DNA from 2 places in the Streptomyces altiplanensis genome. Region 1 is predicted to be linked to the other one. Evidence: riboswitches for the same ligand, from Rfam matches in the RefSeq annotation. Region 1 holds a riboswitch; the other holds the start of a gene.

Region 1 (11,379 bases):
AGCCCGACGTGCATCGAACCCATCAGCACGCGGTTGGGCAGGGTCGTGAAGCCCAGGTCGAGGGGGTTCAGCAGGTGCGGGTACGCGGTCTCAGTCGTCGGACTCATGCTCATGCCGCAATGTGTAGTCCACCCGGGACGTGTTGTGCAACAAGTTGCATAAAGAATGCCGGTGTTAGTTCGGCTACACCCGCTCCACCCGCGAGGTGCGCTCGCGCAGCGTCCGGGCGAACTCCTCGGCCCGCTCCAGCTGCCGCCGCAGATCGCTCACGCGCTCGGCGGCGGCCCGCTCGTAACCCCGTACGCGCTCCAGCAGCGCCTCACGCACGTCCGCCGCCGGCGGCTTCGGCGCGTCCAGCCGGTCGGTGGCGTCCAGCAGGTCCCGCATCTGGTCCAGCGTGAAACCGAGCGGCTTCATGCGGCGTACGACCATCAGGCGCGCGACGTCGGCCTCGGTGTAGAGGCGGAAGCCGCCCTGGGAGCGCGCGGACGGCGTGACCAGGCCGGTCTCCTCGTAATGCCGGATGGTCCGCAGGGACAGCCCGGTCCTGGTGGCGACCTCGCCGATCCGCATGTGCTTGCTGTCCACGCCCGGTGACCTCTCGTTGCCGTGTCGCACTGCCGCACTGCCGCGCTCCCGTACCGTCACCATCCCTAATCTAACGTCACGGTGGGGTCGCGCCGCCGGTCACCGGGCGCGGGTCGGCGTCCACCGGGCGCGGGCCGACGGTCACCGGGCGCTGTACACGGCTTCCACCAGCGCCATCTTGCGCGGGTCGTCGGCGATGTGGGGGCCCATGCGGTTCATGACGTACCCCATGGCGATGCCCGCCTCGGGGTCGGCGAGCCCGCAGGACCCGCCGAAGCCGTCGTGGCCGAAGGCCCGCGGGTTCGGCCCGTACGAGCCGTCCGGACCGCTCAGCCACAGGCCCAGGCCGGCCTCCGTTTCGCGGCCGAAACCCGGGCCGAGCACCAGGTCCCGGCAGCTGCCCTGCCCCTCGCGGGCCCGTTCGGCGGCCTCGGGGGACAGCACGCGGTGCTCGCCGCAGCGGCCGCGTTCGGCGAATATCCCGTACAGGGCGGCCACGGCGCGGGCCGTGCCGTGGCCGTTGGCGGCGGGGATCTCGGCGGCCCGCCACTCGGGGGTGTTGGCCTGGGCCGCGCCGGTGCCCGGGTTGAGCAGGGCCGCGCGGGCGACCGGCTCCAGGGCGGCGAACAGCGCCGCCTCCTCCTCGGTGGGCCCGGTCCGGGAATGCACCAGTTCGGCGGCCCGGCCGTGCTCCTTCTCCGGCAGGCCCACGGTGAAGTCGATGCCGAGCGGTCCGGTGACCTCCCGGTGCAGGAACTCGCCCGGCAGCAGGCCCGTGACGCGCCGGATCACCTCGCCCACGAGGAAGCCGTACGTGATCGCGTGGTAGCCGGACCGCGTGCCCGGCTCCCACCAGGGCTCGGTCGCCGCCAGTCGCGCGCAGGTCAGCTCCCAGTCGTAGAGCTCGGAGAGGGTGTGCGGTTCGCGCAGCCCGGCCAGCCCCGCGCGGTGCGACAGGAGGTGGCGTACGGGAACGTCCTGCTTGCCGGCGGCGGCGAACTCCGGCCAGTACGAGGCCACGGGGGCGTCGAGGTCGAGCAGCCCGCGGTCGGCCAGGAGGTGGGCGCACAGGGCCGTCGGGCCCTTGGTCGTCGACCACACGTTGACCACGGTGTCCCGCTCCCACGGCCGGCTGTGCGCGGCGTCGGCCCAGCCGCCCCACAGGTCGACCACGGTCTCCCCGCCGGCCCGCACGGTCACGGCCGCGCCCAGTTCGCCGCGCTCCCGGAAGTTCTCCTCGAACGCGGTGCGCACAGCGGTGAACCGGTCGTCGCAGTGGCCGTGGATCTGCGGTGCAGGTACAGACGTGGGCTGGGTCATCGGGCCCTCCAGGCGGCAGTCGGTTTCCCGGTCTCCGGGTTTCCGGGTCTCCAGGAACATACCGACTGGTCGGACTGGCGGGAAGATGCCGTACGCGCCGGACCGGGCTGTCCGGGCCGGATGCCGGCGCGGACAGCCCTGCGGCGGTCTGTCAGATGTTGACGCCGAAGTCCGTCGCGATGCCGCGCAGACCCGAGGCGTACCCCTGGCCGACGGCACGGAACTTCCACTCCGCGCCGTTGCGGTACAGCTCGCCGAAGACCATGGCCGTCTCGGTCGAGGCGTCCTCCGAGAGGTCGTAACGGGCGAGCTCGTTGTTGTCCGCCTGGTTGACGACCCGGATGAAGGCGTTGCGCACCTGGCCGAAGCTCTGGCCGCGGCTCTCGCCCTCGTGGATCGAAACCGGGAAGACGATCTTGTCGACCTCGGCGGGAACCGTCGAGAGGCTGACCTTGATCTGCTCGTCGTCTCCCTCGCCCTCACCGGTGAGGTTGTCACCGGTGTGCTCCACGGAGCCGTCGGGGCTCTTGAGGTTGTTGAAGAAGACGAAGTGCTGGTCCGAGACGACCTTGTTGTTGACATCGAGCAGCAGGGCGCTGGCGTCGAGGTCGAAGTCGGTCCCGGTCGTGCTGCGTACGTCCCAGCCCAGGCCCACCATGACAGCGGTCAGGCCGGGGGCCTCCTTGGAGAGCGAGACGTTGCCGCCCTTGGAGAGACTGACACCCATGAAGATCCCTGCTCAATCCGGCGCGGGCCGCGCCCTTTGACGATCTCTTTGCCCATCCCGCCAACGGTTGCGCGGCCCGCTCGGTTCCCGTGAGTCCTCCGAATGGCCGCGCGACTGGAACAAAGCCCGCACGCGGAGGAGCTCAGCCGACCGGAATGGTGAACTCCGGGCGATCCCACATCACCGCGGGCGGGTTGGCGGGCTCGGTTCCGGTCCGCTCGCCGCCCACGCTGAGGTAGAACCCCTCGGCGGGCGGGTGCGCGACCACGCGCACGCCGGCGGCCCCCGCGCCGCGCGCCTCGCCGAGCATGTGCGCGACGAGCAGGCGGCCGATGCCCAGCCCCTGGGCGGAGTCGGCGACGAACATCAGGTCGAGCTCCGGCGGGTCGAGCACGAGGGCGTAGAACCCGAGCACCCGGTCGTCGGGGCCGACGGCCACGAAGACCCGGTGCGTCTCGATGTAGTCGGGCCCGACCCGGTACCCGGCGACCATCGGGGCGTACGGACCCTCGTAGGCGCGGGAAGTCCGCACGAGTGCGGTGAGCCGCTTCGCGTCCCGCGCGGTGGCCCGCCGGATGCGCGTAATACGTGAGGACATAAGGAGAGTATTACTCACCCTCGCCACGAAGGGGCCCGAGCCGGCCGGCGCACGGCCACGCCGGAGCCCGGAGCCCGGAGCCCGGAGGCGAGGGGGTCCTGCTCAGGTGCGTCTCTCAGCACTCGATGATGTTGACCGCGAGGCCGCCGCGCGCGGTCTCCTTGTACTTCACCGACATGTCCGCGCCGGTCTCCTTCATGGTCTTGATGACCTTGTCCAGGGAGACCTTGTGGCTGCCGTCGCCCCGCATCGCCATCTTCGCCGCCGTGACGGCCTTGACCGCCGCCATGCCGTTGCGCTCGATGCACGGGATCTGGACCAGGCCGCCGACCGGGTCGCAGGTCAGGCCCAGGTTGTGCTCCATGCCGATCTCGGCCGCGTTCTCGACCTGCTCGGGGGTGCCGCCGAGGACCTCGGCCAGCGCGCCGGCCGCCATCGAGCAGGCGGAGCCGACCTCGCCCTGGCAGCCGACCTCGGCGCCGGAGATCGAGGCGTTCTCCTTGAAGAGCATGCCGATCGCGCCCGCGGAGAGCAGGAAGCGGACCACGCCCTCCTCGTCCGCGCCCGGTACGAAGTTCATGTAGTAGTGCAGGACGGCCGGGATGATGCCGGCGGCGCCGTTCGTCGGGGCGGTGACGACGCGGCCGCCCGCGGCGTTCTCCTCGTTGACCGCCATCGCGTAGAGCGTGATCCACTCCATCGACAGGGCCAGCGGGTCGCCCTCGGAGCGCAGCTTGCGGGCGGTGTTCGCGGCGCGCCGGCGCACCTTCAGGCCGCCGGGCAGGATGCCCTCCTGGGACATGCCGCGCGCGACGCAGTCCTGCATGGCCCGCCAGATCTCCAGCAGCCCCTCGCGGATCTCGGGCTCCGTCCGCCAGGCCTTCTCGTTCTCCAGCATCAGGGCGGAGATCGACAGGCCGGTCTCCCGGGCCAGGCGCAGCAGCTCGTCACCGGTGCGGAAGGGGTACTTCAGCACGGTGTCGTCGAGCTTGATCCGGTCCTCGCCGACCGCGTCCTCGTCGACGACGAAACCGCCGCCCACCGAGTAGTACGTCTTCTCCAGCAGCGGCGCGCCCTGGGCGTCGTACGCCCACAGGGTCATGCCGTTGGCGTGGTACGGGAGGGCCTTGCGGCGGTGCAGGACCAGGTCCTCGTCGAAGTCGAAGCCGATCTCGTGCGCACCGAGCAGATTGATGCGCCGGTCCGCCTTGATCCGCTCGACCCGGTCGTCGGCGGTCTCGACGTCGACCGTGCGCGGGGAGTTCCCCTCCAGGCCGAGCAGCACGGCCTTCGGGGTGCCGTGGCCGTGACCGGTCGCCCCGAGCGAGCCGAACAGCTCGGCGCGTATCGAGGTGGTGTGGGCCATCAGGCCGTCGTTCTTGAGGCGCCCCGCGAAGAGCCGGGCGGCGCGCATCGGCCCGACCGTATGAGAGCTGGAGGGTCCGATGCCGATCGAGAACAGGTCGAAGACCGAGATGGCCACGGGGGACTCCTAAGGGTGGGTAGACGCCGTTGTCTGCCGGGGGTGGTGCAGATGATCAATGGCGGGTACAAGGTGCGGGGCACCGCACTCACTGTTCAGTGTGCGCGGTGCCCCGGATTTCAGTCTGTGTCGTACGTAACTACTTCAGACCAGGGTAAAGCGGGTGCTTGCCGGCCAGGGCGGTCACCCGGGCGGACAGGGCCTCGGCGTCGTACGACGGCTTCAGCGCCTCGGCGATGATGTCCGCGACCTCGGCGAAGTCCTCGGCCTGGAAGCCGCGGGTGGCCAGGGCCGGCGTACCGATCCGCAGACCCGAGGTGACCATCGGGGGCCGGGGGTCGTTCGGGATGGCGTTGCGGTTGACCGTGATGCCGAGACCGTGCAGGCGGTCCTCGGCCTGCTGGCCGTCGAGCTCGGAGTTCCGCAGGTCGACGAGGACCAGGTGGACGTCCGTGCCGCCGGTGAGGACGGACACGCCGTGCTCGGTGACGTCGGGCTGCACCAGACGCTCGGCCAGGACGCGGGCGCCGTCCAGGGTGCGCTGCTGGCGCTCCTTGAACTCCTCGCTCGCGGCCACCTTGAAGGAGACGGCCTTCGCGGCGATGACGTGCTCCAGCGGGCCGCCCTGCTGACCGGGGAAGACCGCCGAGTTGATCTTCTTGGCGAGCTCGGCGGTGGAGAGGATGACTCCGCCGCGCGGGCCGCCGAGGGTCTTGTGCGTGGTCGTGGTGACGACGTGGGCGTGCGGCACCGGGTTGGGGTGCAGGCCCGCGGCGACCAGACCGGCGAAGTGCGCCATGTCGACCATGAGGTACGCGCCGACCTCGTCCGCGATGCGGCGGAAGGCGGCGAAGTCCAGCTGACGCGGGTACGCGGACCAGCCGGCCACGATCAGCTTCGGCTTCGACTCCTTGGCGAGGCGCTCGACCTCGGCCATGTCGACCTCGCCGGTGGCGTCGTCCACGTGGTACGCGACCACGTTGTAGAGCTTGCCGGAGAAGTTGATCTTCATGCCGTGGGTCAGGTGACCGCCGTGGGCCAGGTTCAGGCCCATGATCGTGTCGCCGGGCTTCAGCAGAGCGAACATCGCGGCCGCGTTGGCCTGGGCGCCCGAGTGCGGCTGTACGTTCGCGTGCTCGGCGCCGAAGAGCGCCTTGATGCGGTCGATGGCGATCTGCTCGACCACGTCGACGTGCTCGCAGCCGCCGTAGTAGCGGCGGCCCGGGTAGCCCTCTGCGTACTTGTTGGTGAGGACGGAGCCCTGCGCCTCCATGACCGCGACCGGAGCGAAGTTCTCCGAGGCGATCATTTCGAGGGTGGACTGCTGGCGGAGCAGCTCGGCGTCGACGGCGGCGGCGACGTCCGGGTCGAGCTCATGGAGGGGAGTGTTGAGAAGCGTCATCACGGTCCCGTTCGAGGTCTTAGTTGCCGGAGGAGAAGGCGTTGTACTCGTCGGCGGAGAGCAGGTCGGCCGGCTCCTCCGCGACGTGCACCTTGAAGAGCCAGCCGCCCTCGAAGGGGGCGGAATTCACCAGCGACGGGTCGTCCACGACGTCCTGGTTGGACTCGACGACCTCACCGGTCACCGGGGAGTACAGGTCGCTGACCGACTTGGTCGACTCCAGCTCGCCGCAGGTCTCGCCCGCGGTCACCGTGTCACCGACCTCCGGGAGCTGGGCGTAGACGACGTCACCGAGCGCGTTGGCCGCGAACTCCGTGATACCGACCGTCGCGACGCCGTCCTCGGCGGTCGACAGCCACTCGTGCTCCTTGCTGTAACGCAGCTGCTGGGGGTTGCTCATGACCTGAATTCTCCTGTACGCGGGGGAGTGCTGGTGAACGGGAAGGTTGTGCGGGGGGTCACTTCTGGCGCTTGTAGAACGGCAGCGCAACGACCTCGTACGGCTCATGCGTACCGCGGATGTCGACGCCGACGCCGGAGGTGCCGGGCGCCGCGTGCGCGGCGTCGACGTACGCCATGGCGATCGGCCTGCCGAGCGTCGGGGACGGGGCGCCCGAGGTGACCTCGCCGATGACCCTGCCGTCGGCGACCACGGGGAAACCGGCGCGCGGGACGCGGCGGCCCTCGGCGACCAGGCCGACCAGCTTGCGCGGCGGCGCGGTCTCGGCGCGCTCGGCGGCGGCCTCGAGCGCGGCGCGGCCGACGAAGTCGCCCTCCTTCTCGAACTTCACGACCCGGCCAAGACCCGCGTCGAAGGGGGTCAGCGCGGTGGTCAGCTCGTGCCCGTACAGGGGCATGCCCGCTTCGAGGCGCAGCGTGTCGCGGCAGGAGAGGCCGGCGGGGACGAGACCGGCGTCCTTGCCCGCGTCCGTCAGCGCCTGCCACAGCTTCTCGGCGTCGGCCGGGGCCACGAACAGCTCGAAACCGTCCTCGCCGGTGTAGCCGGTACGGGCGATGAGGGCGGGGACGCCGGCGACGGTGCCGGGCAGACCGGCGTAGTACTTCAGGCCGTCGAGGTCGGCGTCGGTGACGGACTTCAGGATCCCGGGGGACTCGGGGCCCTGGACGGCGATCAGGGCGTACGCGTCACGGTCGTCCCGTACGACGGCGTCGAATCCGGCCGCGCGCCCGGTGATCGCGTCGAGGACGGTCTGGGCGTTTCCGGCGTTGGCCACCACCATGTACTCGGTTTCGGCCAGCCGGTACACGATCAGGTCGTCGAGGATCCCGCCGTCCTCCTGGCAGATCATGGTGTAGCGGGCGCGGCCGAGGCCGATCGTGCCGATGTTGCCGACGAGCGCGTAGTCGAGGGCGTTCACGGCCTGGGGGCCGGTGACGGTGATCTCGCCCATGTGGGAGAGGTCGAAGAGGCCCGCGCGGGTCCGTACGGCGTTGTGCTCGTCGCGCTCGCTGGCGTACCGCAGCGGCATGTCCCAGCCCGCGAAGTCGGTCATGGTCGCGCCCAGCGAACGATGAGTCGCGTCGAGGGCGGTGTGACGGGGGGCGTTGCTCATGTGTGGGGCTCCCAGGGCAGGGCATGACAGGTGAGGACAATCCTCCCCATCTGTCATCGGAACCTGAGAGGTTCACCGGGAGAGTCCCGGCTTGCACCTTGGGTGGAGCCGCGACACGGCGGCCCGCTTTTCAGATATGCCTCGCCCGCGCGGTACGGGGCCTGAGAGATTCAAGGGAGGGACTTGCTCCTTCGGCGTCCTGGGCACCGGGCACTCCTGGAGTGCTTCTGCGTGCTTCGGACTCTCCCGCGCGGATTCAAGCGGCCGGTATGGAGTTGGCGCGCACATCATTGCACGCATCCTCCGCCGGCGGGGCGGCCGGGCGGCACCCCGGCACAGACGCAAATCACTTGTGACGCATTACCTTTTCTTTACACTTCTTGGGCAAGGGTGGGGAAAAGGGCGGGGACACCTGACAGGGGGAGTGCGATGACGTTGCAGCGGCCCGGTACGTACGTGACGACCGCGGGCACCACGCACGGCACGGTGCCCGCACCGCAGGGCGTGCAGGCCGGGGAGAGCGCCCGCCGGCCGGTGCCCACCGTCCGCGACCTGCGCGAGCGGGCCGGGCGCAGCCCGCGGACGCTGGCCTTCGCGGCCGGCGACGTCGTGGTCGTCTCGGGGCTGCCCGGCAGCGGCAAGAGCACCCTCATCCGGCGTACGGCGACGGAGGGGGTGCACCGCATCGACTCGCAGGACGTCCGCGAGCGGTGGGAGGCGCGCATGCCGCGCCTGCTGCCGTACGCGCTCTACCGCCCCCTCGTACGGGCCGCCCACTACGCCGGGCTGCGGCGCGCCCTGCGGTCCGGCGGGAGCGTCGTGGTCCACGACTGCGGCACGCTCGCCTGGGTGCGGCGCTGGCTGGCGCGCGACGCCCGCCGGCGGGGCGTCGCCCTGCACCTGGTGCTGCTCGACGTGACGCCGCAGGTGGCGCGGGCCGGCCAGGAGGAGCGGGGCCGCGGGGTCTCGGGCTACGCGTTCGCCCGGCACCGGCGGGCGGTGGGCCGGCTGGTCCGGGACGCGGAGGGCGGCAGGCTCCCGGCCGGCTGCGCGTCGGCGGTGCTGCTGGACCGGGACGCGGCGGGGGCGCTGGCGGGGATCGGCTTCCCGGCCGGGACGCGGCTCCGGTTAGGGGAACAGCCCCTCGGGGCACCGCCGGCGCCGCGTTAGGGTCGTGCCCGTGGACTACCCAGACATCCCCCTGCCCGCCCACCCGCACGGCGGAGGCGGCTGGCCCGGCAACGAGCTCGAAGAGGTGCTGGCCGCCTCGCTCGGCGCCCCCGCCGCGGGCGCCCGCATCGTCGAGGTGCTGGGGCGCAGCCAGGTGTGGGTGCCGCTGCCGAACGGCGGCGGGCCCGACTCCCCGAACCTCGACCTGCCCACCCTGGACCTCCACGGCGAGGCGTACGTCCCCGTGTACAGCTCCGAGGAGCAGCTGCGCCGGTGCGCCGGGCCCCACATGTCCTTCGCCGTGGCGCCCGCCCGCGAGTTCGCCCGCGGCCTGCCCCCGCAGCTCGGCATCGCCGTGAACCCGGACGGCGCGGTCGGCGTGCCGCTGCCGCCGCCCGCCGTCGCCGAGCTCTGCCGGGCCGGCCGTACGCCGCTGGACGGGCCGGCCACCGGGGGCAGGGTGCGGCTCTTCGAGCCGGACTGGCAGGAGGAGCCGGTCGACTTCCTCTCCGCCGCGGCCGGTGAGTTCGAGGAGAGCGGTGTGGTGGTGACCGCCCGCCGGGCGCTCGCCAGTATCGAGGGCGAGTCCCCGACGCTGTTCGTCGGCGTACAGCTGGCGACCTGGGAGGGCGCCGACCCGAACGCCCCGATGGACGCGCTCGGCCGGGCGCTCGGCCGGGTCCAGGTGCCCTGGCCGGTCAACCTGCTCCTGCTGGACGTGGCGCAGGACCCGGTCGCGGGCTGGATGCTGGAGAAGGTGCGGCCCTTCTACACGCGCGCCTGACTCGTGCTCGGTGTCGGTGCTGCCGCTTAAGCTGGTGCAACACGGTGGATCGAAGAGGGGCGGGACCCAGGGTGAGCGCGTCAGGCACTGCGGCGGCCGGGCAGGTCGAGCACATGCTGCGCCAGGTGACACCCGGGCGGTACGACGCGTACGAGGCGCTGCTGCGCGCCCTCGCCGACCCGGCCGGCGGCCGGGTCTGGATGCTGCTCTGGCACGGCCAGGCGGGCTCCCCCGACGCCCAGTACGGAAACATGGAGGTCGACGGACTCGGTTACGCGCCGTGCGTCACCTCCGCCCAGGAACTCGCCGCGAGCGGCTGGAGCCGGGCGTACGAAGTGGTCACGGGCCAGGACGTCGCCCGCGCGCTCTTCCCCGACCGCTGGGGCATCTGGCTGAACCCGCACGCGCCCGGCGGCGGCCTCGGCATCCCGTGGCTCGATCTGCGGCGTATCGCCACGGGGCTCGACCGGATGCCCGCCGGACCGCTGCGGCTGTCCGAACCCGCCGTTGAGATCCCCCAGTTCTACGCCCTGCTCACGCAGAACGCCCACCGTACGCCCGCGGTCCGCACCCTGCGCCGCGCCTGGGTGCAGCCGGCGCTCGGGGCGCCGTACCTGGCCATCGGACTCGGCCTCTACGACACGAGCCCGCAGTCCGTCGACGCGGTGCGCGCGATGATGCAGCAGTCGGTCGGCGCGGTCCCCGAGGGGCTGCCCGTCTCCACCGTCGCGATGTCCGACGCGTACGACCCGGTCGCCATGTGGCTGCGCGCCAACGCCCGTCCGTTCTACGACCGCGAGGCGCAGGCTCCCGCCGCGCCCTCCTCCGCCCCGCAGGGCGGCTACGGCTACCCGGCGCCGCGCGCCTACTGAACGCGCTCGCCCCGCCGGCCCCGCCCGTCCCGCCGGCCGGCCGGCCCCACTCATTTCGCCGATCGTGCGTACAACCCAATTCGGTAGCTCATAAAGGCCGTTGGGCGGCATGTCCGGTCTGGTGCATAAGGATGCTTGTGGTCCGCTGAGCCGATCAAGATGTTCGGATAACGGAAGCCCGCAGGCCACATCACGGTTGCGCATCCATTCCCCGCCAGGTCTGGCGGGTGATCGCGAGCTCGTTGAAGACTCCCGCAACAAGGAACGTCGGTCTTGTGTACGACCCGCTTTCCCTGTGTCACATGCGTTTGTACGACCACCTTCTGCACCACTTGCACCTGCGATGCGAACAAGCCGCTACAGCGGCGGGCGCGGGCCGACCACCGTCGGCCGAGCCGAGAGGGGTCCCCACCACGATGACGGCACCACTGCACGACACGAACGCGGCACAGACCGCGGCCGTCGACGTCGCGGCCGATGTCCCGGCGAAAGCCATCGAAGGCCGCTCGCCCTGGAAGATCGCCTGGGTGCGGCTCAAGCGCGACAAGGTGGCACTGGCCGGCGGCGTCGTCGTGTTGTTCCTGATCCTGGTCGCGGTGTTCGCGCCCTTGATCGTCAGTGTGCTCGGCCACCCGCCGAACGACTTCCACGAGGACAAGATCGACCCGCTGTTCGGCACGCCGATCGGCAGCTGGGGCGGCATGAGCTCCGACTTCCTGCTGGGAGTCGAACCGGTCAACGGCCGCGACGTGTTCAGCCGCCTCGTCTACGGCGCCCGGATCTCGCTGCTGGTCGCCTTCCTCGCGGCCCTCTTCGCCGTCGCGCTCGGCACGGTCTTCGGGATCATCGCCGGTTACTTCG
Region 2 (11,379 bases), on a different contig from region 1:
AGAACCCTTCCATGTGCCAGCACAAGCCAGCCTGCCCGACCGCCGAATCCGCCGATCGGGAAGCCGCCCGTCTCGTGGCACACCATCCGGAGCAGGGCTGGAGCCTGCTGTGCAACGGAGTTCTCGTCTTCGAGGACACCGGTGAGCTGCTGCCGGACGGCCAGATCATCGCCCCGCACCGCCCGCTGGACGTCGTCAGGGCCGCGTAGCCCGGCCCGTACGCCGGATCACGGCCGTACGGCGATACGACGAGGGGCCGGCCCGGAGGAATCTCCGAACCGGCCCCGGCGCTTGTTCGCGCCCCTGCGCCGTTACCGCGCCCGTCAGTTGTCGTACGCGTCCAGCGGCGGGCACGAGCAGACGAGGTTGCGGTCACCGAACGCGCCGTCGATCCGGCGCACCGGCGGCCAGTACTTGTCCGGGGCCGACACCCCGGCCGGGAAGACCGCCACCTCACGGCTGTACGCGTGCTCCCACTCGCCGCCCAGCGCGGCCGCCGTGTGCGGCGCGTTGCGCAGCGGGTTGTCGTCCGCGGGCCACTCGCCCGACGCGACCTTCTCGATCTCCGCGCGAATGGCGATCATCGTGTCGCAGAACCGGTCGATCTCCGCCAGGTCCTCGCTCTCGGTCGGCTCGATCATCAGCGTCCCCGCCACCGGGAACGACATGGTCGGCGCGTGGAAGCCGTAGTCGATGAGGCGCTTGGCGATGTCGTCCACACTGACGCCCGTCGCCTTCGACAGCGGCCGCAGGTCGACGATGGCCTCGTGCGCCACCAGCCCGTTGGGGCCGGTGTAGAGCACGGGGTAGTGCGGCTCCAGCCGCTTGGCGATGTAGTTCGCCGCGAGCACGGCGACCTGCGTGGCGCGCTTGAGCCCCTCGCCGCCCATCAGGCGGACGTACGCCCACGAGATCGGCAGGATGCCCGCCGAGCCCCACGGGGCGGCCGAGATGGGCCCCACGCCCGTCTCCGGGCCGGCCGTCGGCTGGAGCGGGTGGTTCGGCAGGTACGGCGCCAGGTGGGCCCGGACACCGACCGGACCGACGCCGGGGCCGCCGCCGCCGTGCGGGATGCAGAAGGTCTTGTGCAGGTTCAGGTGCGAGACGTCGCCGCCGAACTTGCCCGGCTTGGCGAGCCCGACCAGCGCGTTGAGGTTGGCGCCGTCGACGTAGACCTGACCGCCGGCCTCGTGCACCGTCGCGCAGATGTCGGCGACGTGCTCCTCGAACACCCCGTGCGTGGACGGGTAGGTGATCATCAGCACCGACAGCTCGTCGCGGTACTGCTCGATCTTGGCGTGCAGGTCCTCGACGTCGACCTCGCCGTCCTCACGGGTCTTGACGACGACGACCTTCATGCCGGCCATGACCGCGCTCGCCGCGTTGGTGCCGTGCGCGGACGACGGGATCAGGCAGACCGTGCGCTGGTCGTCGCCGTTGGCCCGGTGGTACGCCCGTACCGCCAGCAGGCCCGCGAGCTCGCCCTGCGAACCGGCGTTCGGCTGGATCGACACCGCGTCGTACCCGGTGACCTCGGCCAGCCGCTCCTCCAGCTCCCGGATGAGCGTCAGGTACCCCTGCGCCTGCTCGACCGGCGCGAAGGGGTGGACCGCCCCGAACTCGGGCCAGGTGACCGGCTCCATCTCGGTGGTCGCGTTCAGCTTCATCGTGCAGGAGCCGAGCGGGATCATGCCGCGGTCGAGCGCGTAGTCGCGGTCGGCGAGCTTGCGCAGGTAGCGCAGCATCGCGGTCTCGGAGCGGTGCTGGTGGAAGACGGGGTGCGTGAGGACCTCGTCGGTCCGCAGCAGACCCTCGGGCAGCGCGTCGGCCGCCTGCGCGTCGAGCGCCTCGATGTCGGCGTCGACCCCGAAGGCCGCCCAGACCGCGGCGATCTGCGCGCGGCCCGTCGTCTCGTCGCAGGCCATGGAGACGTGGTCGGCATCGGCCAGGTACAGGTTGACCCCGCCCTCACGGGCCGCGGCGACGACGTCGGCCGCCCTGCCCGGGACCCGCGCGGTCAGCGTGTCGAAGTACGAGCCGTGCACGACCTCGACCCCGCCGGCCCGCAGGCCCTCGGCGAGCAGCGTCGCGTAGCGGTGCGTGCGGCGCGCGATGCCGCGCAGCCCGTCGGGGCCGTGGTAGACGGCGTACATCCCGGCCATGACCGCGAGCAGCACCTGCGCGGTGCAGATGTTGCTGGTGGCCTTCTCCCGGCGGATGTGCTGCTCACGCGTCTGGAGCGCCAGCCGGTACGCCTTGTTGCCGTCGGCGTCTACGGAGACACCCACGAGCCGCCCCGGCAGGCTGCGCGCGAACTTCTCGCGTACGGCCATGAACCCGGCGTGCGGGCCGCCGAAGCCCATCGGGACGCCGAAGCGCTGGGTGGTGCCCACCGCGATGTCCGCGCCGAGCTCGCCGGGCGAGGTCAGCAGCGTCAGCGCCAGCAGGTCGGCGGCGACGGTGACGATCGCACCGAGCTCGTGCGCCTGCTCGATGACGGGCTTGATGTCCCGTACGGCGCCCGAGGCGCCCGGGTACTGAAGCAGCACACCGAAGACACCACGCTCGGCGGCCTCGGCCGGAATGCCTCCGGACAGATCAGCGACGACGACGTCGACCCCGGTCGGCTCCGCACGCGTCCGGATGACGGCCACGGTCTGCGGCAGCGTGTCCGAGTCGATCAGGAAGACGCCGTTCTTGACCTTGCCGACGCGGCGCGAGAGCGCCATGGCCTCGGCGGCCGCGGTGCCCTCGTCGAGCAGCGAGGCGCCCGAGGTCGGCAGACCGGTCAGGTCGGCGACCATCGTCTGGAAGTTGAGCAGCGCCTCCAGGCGGCCCTGCGAGATCTCCGGCTGGTAGGGCGTGTACGCCGTGTACCAGGCCGGGTTCTCCATGACGTTGCGCAGGATCACCGGCGGCGTGAAGGTGCCGTAGTAGCCGAGCCCGATCATCGGGGCGAGCACCTGGTTGCGGTCCGCGAGCGTACGCAGCTCGGCCAGGACCTCGGCCTCCGTGCGGGCGTCGGGCAGCCCGAGCGCCTCGGCGCTCTTGATGACGTCCGGCACCGCGGCCGCGGTCAGCTCGTCGAGCGAGCCGTAACCGACCTGGGCGAGCATCTTGGCCTGAGCTCCGGCATCGGGCCCGATGTGGCGCTGCTCGAAGGGGATGCCACGCTCAAGCTGTGAGAGCGGAATGCGGTTTGCGGTCATCTGCGGAAGGCCTCCTGGTCTGACGCGACCTGCGAGGGGCACCACGGCACGGGTACCCGGACGGCCTCCCCCTCTGTCATCTCAACCTGAGAGCTTCACCGGAAGACCGTACGGACGTCGCTGACGCCGAGGGTCGTTCCGGCTTTCACCGTCGGTGAGGAAGGGAGCCGCAACAGGTGCTGTGCTCTTCTCCAGCACATGCCCGTCCGACGCCCGCCCTGCTTTCCAGAGTGACCTCGTCCGTGCGGTACGGGGGCCTGAGAGATTCCGGGGAGGATTTGCTCCTTCGGCGTCCCCGGCATGTTCACCGGAGACTCTCCCGCACGGGGTCAGCAGCCATTTGCCAGCCTACCAGCGAGCCTCGTCGCGGATCCCTCGAGTGGCCGAGTCCACAGTTGTGCACTTTCGTAGGGTCTTACGGAGCAGCTGCGATCAGTTGGAGGGACCGTGCAGACCGACATCGATCCGCGCAGTCTGATCGGCCGCAAGGCGTTCGACCGCAACGGCAACAAGATCGGAACGGTGGACGAGGTGTACCTCGACGACGCCACGGGAGTGCCCGAATGGGCAGCCGTACGCACCGGCCTCTTCGGCCGCGACGCCTTCGTCCCCCTGGAACCCAGCACGGTCGTGAACGACTCCCTCCGCGTCCCCTACGACCGCGCGCTGATCAAGGACGCCCCGGACTTCGGCGTCGGCCGCCACCTCTCCCCCGAGCAGGAACTCCAGCTCTACCACCACTACGGGCTCGACGTCGCCTCCCCCGCCCCCGACCGGGACTTCGGCCGGCTGGCCGGAGACGACCCCGCCTGATCCCCGGCCGCCCTCACCAGCGGGAGCGGATCCGACGGCACCAGATCCGGATCGTCCACCTTGAAGGTCCGCACCCGCCCGGGCGCCGACGTCGGCTCCTCGAACCGCACGGTGACCCTCCCGACCCCGCTGCCCTGCACCCATCCCGCTCCGTACACGGCGTGCCGCACGTCCTGCCCGGCCAGCCACCGGCGCTCCGGCGGCGCCTCGGGCACCGGCGCCCCGCCGCCGCCCGGATCCGCCTCCACGGCTTCTTCCGCCGACTGCGACTCCGCCTGCGCCCGCTCACCGGCCGCCTGGGCGAAAAGGTCCTCCTGCGTGAAGTCGGCGAGCCCGGTGACCCCCACCCCGAGCAGCCGCACCCCGCCCGTGGTGTCCACGGACTCCAGCAGCCGCCCTGCGGCCTCCCGCACCACCGCCGGGTCGTCCGTCGGCCCACGCAGCGTCTCGGAACGCGTCAGCGTCGAGAAGTCGTACCTCCGCACCTTGAGGACCACCGTCCTGCCCGACCGCCCGGCCGTCCGCAACCGCTGCACACACCGGTCGGACAGCCGGACCACTTCGGTCCTGATCCTGACCCGGTCATGCAGGTCCACCTCGAAGGTGTCCTCGACCGACACCGATTTCGCGTCCCGCTCGGCCACCACGGGCCGGTCGTCGTGCCCGACGGCCATCCGGTACAGCGAGACCCCGTGCGCCTTCCCCAGCAGCCGTACGAGCTCGTCCTCGCCCGCTTCCACCAGGTCGACGACGGCCGTCATCCCCGCCCGCCGAAGGTGCTCCCCGGTCGCAGGCCCGACCCCCGGCAGTGTCCGTACGGGCATCGGCCCCAGCAGCTCGCGCTCGGTGCCCGGCTCTATGAGCGTCAGCCCGTCCGGCTTGGCCTGCTCCGACGCGATCTTCGCGAGCATCTTGGAGCCCGCGAGCCCCACTGACCCCGTGAGCCCCGTGACCGCCCGGATGTCCGTCCGCAGCCGCTCTCCGGCCCTGCGGGCGGAGGCCGAGTCGTCGGCCACCCCGCCCGCCTCCAGGTCGACGAAGGCCTCGTCGAGGCTCAGCGGCTCCACCAGCGGGGAGAGCCGGCCGAGGAGTTCCATGACCTGTTCGCTCACGGCACGGTAGAGGGAGAAGCGCGGCATCAGATAGGCGGCGTTCGGGCACAGCCGGCGTGCCTGGGCCACCGGCATCGCGGAGTGCACCCCGAAGCGCCTGGCTTCGTACGAGGCAGTGGCGACGACCCCGCGGGTTCCGATACCGCCGACCACCACGGGCTTTCCGCGCAGACTCGGCTTCGCCGCCTGCTCTGCGGCGGCGTAGAAGGCATCCATGTCGAGATGCAGGATGGTGGGCGCGGATCTCACACCACCGATGCTGCCGTACGGCACTGACAATCGGCGGCCGGCAGCACGGCAGGAGGCCGGACCGCCCGTCAGACCGCCTTGTTGCGGCGCCGGGCGAGCTCGTCGGTGGGGTTGTGGCCCACCAGCGTCTCGCCCGTGTCGACGCGCTCGCCGTGCAGCTGGGACAGCGCGCTCTCCACGTCCCGCCAGACCACGCCCACGGCGATCCCGAACACGCCCTGCCCGCCCTGGAGAAGTTCGACGACCTCGTCGGGCGACGAGCACTCGTACACCGTCGCACCGTCACTCATGAGCGTCATCCGCTCGAGGTCCTGGAACCCGCGGGCCCGCAGGTGCTGGACGGCGGCGCGGATGTTCTGCAGTGCGACACCGGTGTCCAGGAACCGCTTGACGATCTTGAGGACGACGACGTCGCGAAAGCTGTAGAGACGCTGCGTACCCGACCCGTAAGCGGGCCGCACGCTCGGCTCGACCAGCCCCGTGCGTGCCCAGTAGTCAAGCTGCCGGTACGTGATACCAGCCGCCGCGCACGCGGTCGGCCCCCGGTACCCGATGCTCTCCGTGCTGTCGGCCGCCGCTGTCCCGCCCATGGCCGACGTCACGCTCTGCCGCCCCGCCAGAGGGCCGACCGCACTGCCGTGAAGCGGATACGGCCCGCCCGCCACCGTACCGTCGCCGCTGCTTCTCACGCCGACCTCCGTCCTTGACCTGCCCTGTCGACGGTAGGCAGTCACCCGGGGTGCGTCAACGATCGCCACACTCGGCACGCCGAGTGATAATCACCCTGAGAGTGGTTTCCCGTGCCCCACTCCGGGGAAAGGCTACTCGAATGCGCGGACGGCCCCTGGTGCACGGCTCACTGGCTGTTGGTCCCGAAGTCCTCAGGAGAGATCTGGTCGAGGAACTCACGGAACTTCTCCACCTCGTCCTCCTGCTCGTCGGGAATCGCGATACCGGCGTCGTCCAGCACGCCGTCGCTGCCGTAGATCGGCGTTCCGGTGCGCAGTGCCAGCGCTATGGCGTCCGAAGGCCTCGCACTGACCTCGACTCCACTGGCAAAGACCAGTTCAGCGTAGAAGACCCCTTCCCGCAGGTCGGTGATGCGGACTTCGGTGAGCTCCTGGCCGACCGCTTCGAGTACATCCTTGAAGAGATCATGGGTCAGCGGCCTGGCAGGGGCCATCCCCTGCTGGGCAAAGGCGATCGCGGTCGCCTCCCCCGGCCCGATCCAGATGGGGAGGTACCGATCGCCTCCCACTTCACGCAGGAGCACGATCGGTTGGTTCGAGGGCATTTCCACCCGGACACCTACGACGTCGAGCTCGTTCACACAGCAACCCTAGGACGTGCCTGGCAGGTTTGGGTAGTCGGGCTCCCCCATGCTCAGTGCAGCCGTACGCCGAGAGCCGTCTGGATGAGGGCCGAATGGAGCCGGACGGACAGCTCCGCGAGCTCCTTGGTCGTGGCCTCCGCATGCGCTCTGGTCTGCGGATTCCGGTGCCGGCGCAGCGGAGCGACGACCTGCTCGACCAGGCCGGCCTCCCGGTCCGCCGCCGCTTTCACCGCTCGCAGATGCCGCGGCTCCAGGCCGAAACGTCCCAGGTCGGCGACGAGCTTGGCCACCGTGACGGCATCGGCGTCGTACCCGCCACCCGGCAGGGACGAGATCAGGCCGTACGACTCCCACTCCTCGAGCTCCTTCTCGCCGACCTCGGCGGCGGCCAGGAACTCCGCGCGGCCGATCCGCACTGTGGCCGGGCGGTCGGCCTCGACCTCCGGCGAGCCGTCGTGCACGTCACGCGGCCCGCCGGCAGACGGAAGCTGCACCTGCTCACCGCGCTCCAGCGCTTCGAGATGCTCGCGGATGACCTTGAGCGGAAGATAGTAGTCGCGCTGCATACGCAGCACCTGGGCCAGCCGCTCGATGTCGTCCGGGCTGAATTTGCGGTATCCGGAGGGTGTCCGCTGCGGTTCGACAAGTCCCTCGGTCTCCAGAAAACGAATCTTGGAGATGGTGACCTCGGGAAACTCGTCGCGCAACAGGTTCAGCACGGTGCCGATACTCACCAGCCGACCGCCTGCGGTGGCGGTGCCGTCTCCGGCACCGCCCGTCAGTGTTCGCAGCATGGACCTTCCCGTACGGGTCAGATGGCCCGCTGGCTCGCGTAGAAGACCAGCCGGTACTTACCGATCTGCACCTCGTCGCCGTTCGACAGCGGAACCGAGTCGATCCGCTCCCGATTGACGTAGGTGCCGTTGAGACTGCCGACATCCGAGACGGTGAATCCGCCGTCAGCACCCCGACGGAATTCCACATGACGCCGTGAGACGGTCACGTCGTCGAGGAAGATGTCGCTCTGCGGGTGCCTGCCGGCCGTGGTCAGCTCACCGTCCAGGAGGAAGCGGCTGCCCGAATTCGGACCGCGTCGCACCACCAGCAGCGCCGCACCCAGCGGAAGGGCGTCGACGGCCGCCTGGGCCTCGGGCGAGAGCGAGGGAAGAGCAGTTTGCCCCGTCACTTCCGCCTCGTACGCCTCGAGCCCTGAAATGGAGATTGTCGACGTCGTCTCCGAGGGACGCTCGGCGGCGACTCCGGGCCGCAGCGGCGCTCCGCAGTTGGAACAGAAACGACTGGCCTCGGCATTGCGATGCCCGCACCTCGTACAAACCGGCAAGGCCGACATGGACGGACCCTCCTGCCGCGGCTGCCCCTCACGGGCATGGGATGCGTACGGATCGGAGGCAAACTCTCCACCCGTACTTGAGGCTGACGATTCCCCGAAACCTATGCGGCCAGGACCGGTGGGGTCAACAGCCGACGCGCCCCGACCGCCCGAAATGTCACCACCTGGACCAGTGACCTCGTCCCGGAAGAGCGGGCGCTCACCGCCCTGCTCCTCAGCTTCTCCACCACGCGGAGCACGGTGGCGGGCGGTGCTGTTCGCACTGTCCTCGCGTGCACTCTTGCCGAACAACTTCGCAAACAACTTCACGGGCGATTCCCCTTGACTGAAACAGACCCGCCCGTGGGGCAGGACGAACCCTGAATGAACACACCTGCCGAACCGGACATCTTCACAACGTCCGTATCCACCAAACAGTTTCCACCACGCACCATGCCTTCGGTGCGCCGACCCCCCGCAACCTCATGCCCTTGTCCCGGTACTCCCATTCGCCCCCGCCTCACTGCGGTGACGACCGAGCGTAGTCAGGCCGCTTCGCCGGTCGCAAGGCATCCACGACGATCTTCTCCGAGCGGGCGACAGTAGCGATGGCCTGCTCCTTCTCCAGCGTCTGCACCACACCGCCGGGGATGTTGAGCGCGGGCTCCAGGTCCTGCGGCTTGCCGATCACCTCGAAGCGGTACGGCGCGCCGACCTTCTGTCCGTCCACCTGGATGCCGCCGTCGCTGTCGGAGAAGTACGTGTCCGCGACCACCCTGACGTCATTGATCTGGATCGCTTCCGCGCCTGCCGCCCGCAGTTCCTGGATCGCGTCCAGCAGCATGTCGGCCTCGACCGTGGAGTGCGGGTCCGTGATCGTCAGCGTGATCCCGGGCCCCTGCGCCGCCACCGTACCGGCCAGCACACCGAGCTGACGTTCCTTCTCCAGCGTCTGCTTACGGGCCTCTTCCGCCTGGTCCGAGCTGTTCTCCAGCTCTGTCTTCTGGTCGTCGAGCTTCTGCTTCTCGTCCTCGAGCCGTTGCGTACGATCGTCCAGTTCGTCCAGGATGCGCACCAGATCCTCCTGGCGCGCTCCCCGCAGCGCGCTGTCGTCGCTGTTCGACCTGACCTGGATCGCGAGCCCGAGCCCGAGCACGAACAGCAGCAGCGCGACGACGAGTTGCGCCCGCGTGACGCGCGGAGGCCACAGACCCGCGATCAATCGCTGACGCCCTGTCGAGGGCCGCTGCGCCACCGGCTCCTGAGCCCGCACTTCTTCTTCGCCCTGCTGGGGGCTGTCTTCCGTACTCATCTGCCTCACGCCCGGAACACGTGACGGCGAATCGCCGCCGCGTTGGAGAAGATCCGGATGCCGAACACCACAACCACACCCGTGGACAGCTGCGCGCCGACGCCCAACTTGTCACCCAGGAACACGATCAACGCCGCCACCACGACGTTCGACAGGAAGGACACCACGAAGACCTTGTCGACGAAAATTCCGTCAAGCATGGCCCGCAGACCACCGAAGACCGCGTCGAGGGCCGCGACGACGGCGATCGGCAGGTACGGCTCGACGACCGCCGGCACCTCGGGCCGGACCAACAGTCCGACCACGACTCCCACGACGAGGCCCAGTACGGCGATCACGATGTGCCCTTCCCTGTGTTGGCCACGCCTTTCCCGGCGCCCCCGGCCAGCGGCTCTGCTGTACGTATGATCAGGCTCGGCGCGGCAGGAAGCCGGACCTCGTCCTGAGCGGAAATGCTTGTCCTGATGCCGTAGTTCTCCTGCAGCACATGCAGGTACTGACCATCGGCACTGTTTTGGAAATCGGTACTCAACCGCCGTCCGTCCCCCACCGCCAGTACCGTGTACGGAGGCACCAGCGGTCTGTTGTCGACCAGTATGGCGTCGCCGGCGGCACGGATCGCCGACAGGGAGGTCAGTCGCTGCCCGTTGATGGCCACAGCCTCGGCGCCCGAGGACCACAGACCATTGACGACCCTCTGCATGTCCCGGTCCCGCAATCGACCCGTATCGGAGAAGCTCGTGCTCTCCCGCGGACCGCCGCCGCCCTGGTCGGTGTCCTTGGCATCGTCCACGACGAGCTTCACCCCCGGCCCTTGCAGAGCCGTCGCTCCGGACAGCAGAGTGACCGGCCCGCCTTGGTCACCACCGTGTTCCTGAAGCGCCTTCCGCTGCCGTTCCCCCACATCGGCCCGGAGCTTTTCGACGTTCTGCTCCAGCTCGTCGGCCGCGGAGGTCTCCGCCTCGACACGGTCGATGAGCTCTTCACGTTCCTTCGCGACGACCGGTGCCGCGATCCGCGCCTGTGCGGCACCAACGGTGACGACCAGGGCGGCCAGCACAAGGCCAGCGGCCAGCCCGAGCTTCGCGCGCAGCGTGCGTGGCATCCCCGCGCTGCCGTCGGCCTTCCTGCGGGCCGCCGCCTCCGCGTACCCGTCGTCGAGGCTGTGGTCCATCACATTCGTCAGCAGTGACATGGACGCGTCGGGGCGCCGAGGTGGAGGAGAACTGCTCCGATCAGGGGACTGCTGCGACATGCCGCACATCGTCGCACGTCGGAGCTGTTACCGCCGAATGGCCCCACCGATGTGCCGGACGGAGTGTGACAACACCGTCCGGCACACCGGTCACACCTCAGTGACCTGCGCTGTCCACGACTGCGGCCCACTCGTCGAGCAACGCCTGGGCCGAATCGTCATCAGGCCCCTCGGCCCACAAATGAGTGACAGCCTCCGCCGGATCGGGCAGCACCATCACCCATCGGCCGTCCGCCTCGACCACACGTACACCGTCGGTCGTGTCCACGAACCGCTCTCCCGCGGCCTCGACCACACGGCGCATGACGAGGCCCTTCACCGCCCATGGTGTGGCCAGATCCCGTCGCAGCACATGGGCTCGCGGTATCCGCGCGTCGATCTGGCTCAGCGTGAGCTGGGTTCGGGCCACCAGCCCGATCAGCCGCACGAAGGCGGCGGAGCCGTCGAAGACGCTGCTGAACTCGGGAACGATGAAGCCACCGCGCCCGTCGCCACCGAAGATGGTGGACTCTTCACGGCCCACTCGTGTCAGGTCGTCCGGCGACGTGGTCGTCCAGTCCACCTGCGTTCCGTGATACGCCGCGACCTGCTCAGCGATCCTCGTGGTGGTCACGGGCAGCGCGACCCGCCCACTGCGCCGTTCAGCTGCGACCAGATCGAGCATCACCAGAAGCGCCCGGTCGTCCTCGATGATCCGTCCGCGCTCGTCGACGAGCGACAAGCGCTCACCCACCGGGTCGAACCGCACTCCGAAGGCGGCCCGCGC

What was found. A riboswitch is a leader RNA that binds a small molecule or an ion and turns the genes downstream of it on or off. The one in region 1 is predicted to bind glycine.
Region 2: another riboswitch for glycine. It lies ahead of gcvP (aminomethyl-transferring glycine dehydrogenase); the one in region 1 lies ahead of gcvT (glycine cleavage system aminomethyltransferase GcvT).

Annotation. Positions count from the first base shown of each region.
Region 1 is NZ_JBSFUB010000017.1:52,183-63,561, forward strand. It holds gene ACWD0Y_RS11210 (oxidoreductase) at 1-107, opposite strand, end outside; gene ACWD0Y_RS11215 (MerR family transcriptional regulator) at 184-588, opposite strand; gene ACWD0Y_RS11220 (serine hydrolase domain-containing protein) at 730-1,908, opposite strand; gene ACWD0Y_RS11225 (TerD family protein) at 2,060-2,635, opposite strand; gene ACWD0Y_RS11230 (GNAT family N-acetyltransferase) at 2,778-3,233, opposite strand; gene ACWD0Y_RS11235 (L-serine ammonia-lyase) at 3,349-4,716, opposite strand; gene glyA (serine hydroxymethyltransferase) at 4,856-6,118, opposite strand; gene gcvH (glycine cleavage system protein GcvH) at 6,138-6,518, opposite strand; gene gcvT (glycine cleavage system aminomethyltransferase GcvT) at 6,577-7,692, opposite strand; glycine riboswitch at 7,733-7,832, opposite strand; glycine riboswitch at 7,833-7,951, opposite strand; gene ACWD0Y_RS11255 (AAA family ATPase) at 8,122-8,862, shown strand; gene ACWD0Y_RS11260 (enhanced serine sensitivity protein SseB) at 8,873-9,646, shown strand; gene ACWD0Y_RS11265 (enhanced serine sensitivity protein SseB C-terminal domain-containing protein) at 9,718-10,518, shown strand; gene ACWD0Y_RS11270 (ABC transporter permease) at 10,935-11,379, shown strand, end outside.
Region 2 is NZ_JBSFUB010000065.1:28,708-40,086, forward strand. It holds gene ACWD0Y_RS24860 (DUF5999 family protein) at 12-209, shown strand; gene gcvP (aminomethyl-transferring glycine dehydrogenase) at 324-3,209, opposite strand; glycine riboswitch at 3,445-3,541, opposite strand; gene ACWD0Y_RS24870 (PRC-barrel domain-containing protein) at 3,657-4,022, shown strand; gene ACWD0Y_RS24875 (DNA polymerase IV) at 3,950-5,383, opposite strand; gene ACWD0Y_RS24880 (MerR family transcriptional regulator) at 5,452-6,072, opposite strand; gene ACWD0Y_RS24885 (bifunctional nuclease family protein) at 6,240-6,713, opposite strand; gene ftsR (transcriptional regulator FtsR) at 6,767-7,510, opposite strand; gene ACWD0Y_RS24895 (FHA domain-containing protein) at 7,528-8,484, opposite strand; gene ACWD0Y_RS24900 (DUF881 domain-containing protein) at 8,567-9,358, opposite strand; gene ACWD0Y_RS24905 (small basic family protein) at 9,364-9,696, opposite strand; gene ACWD0Y_RS24910 (DUF881 domain-containing protein) at 9,693-10,613, opposite strand; gene ACWD0Y_RS24915 (sugar phosphate nucleotidyltransferase) at 10,711-11,379, opposite strand, start outside.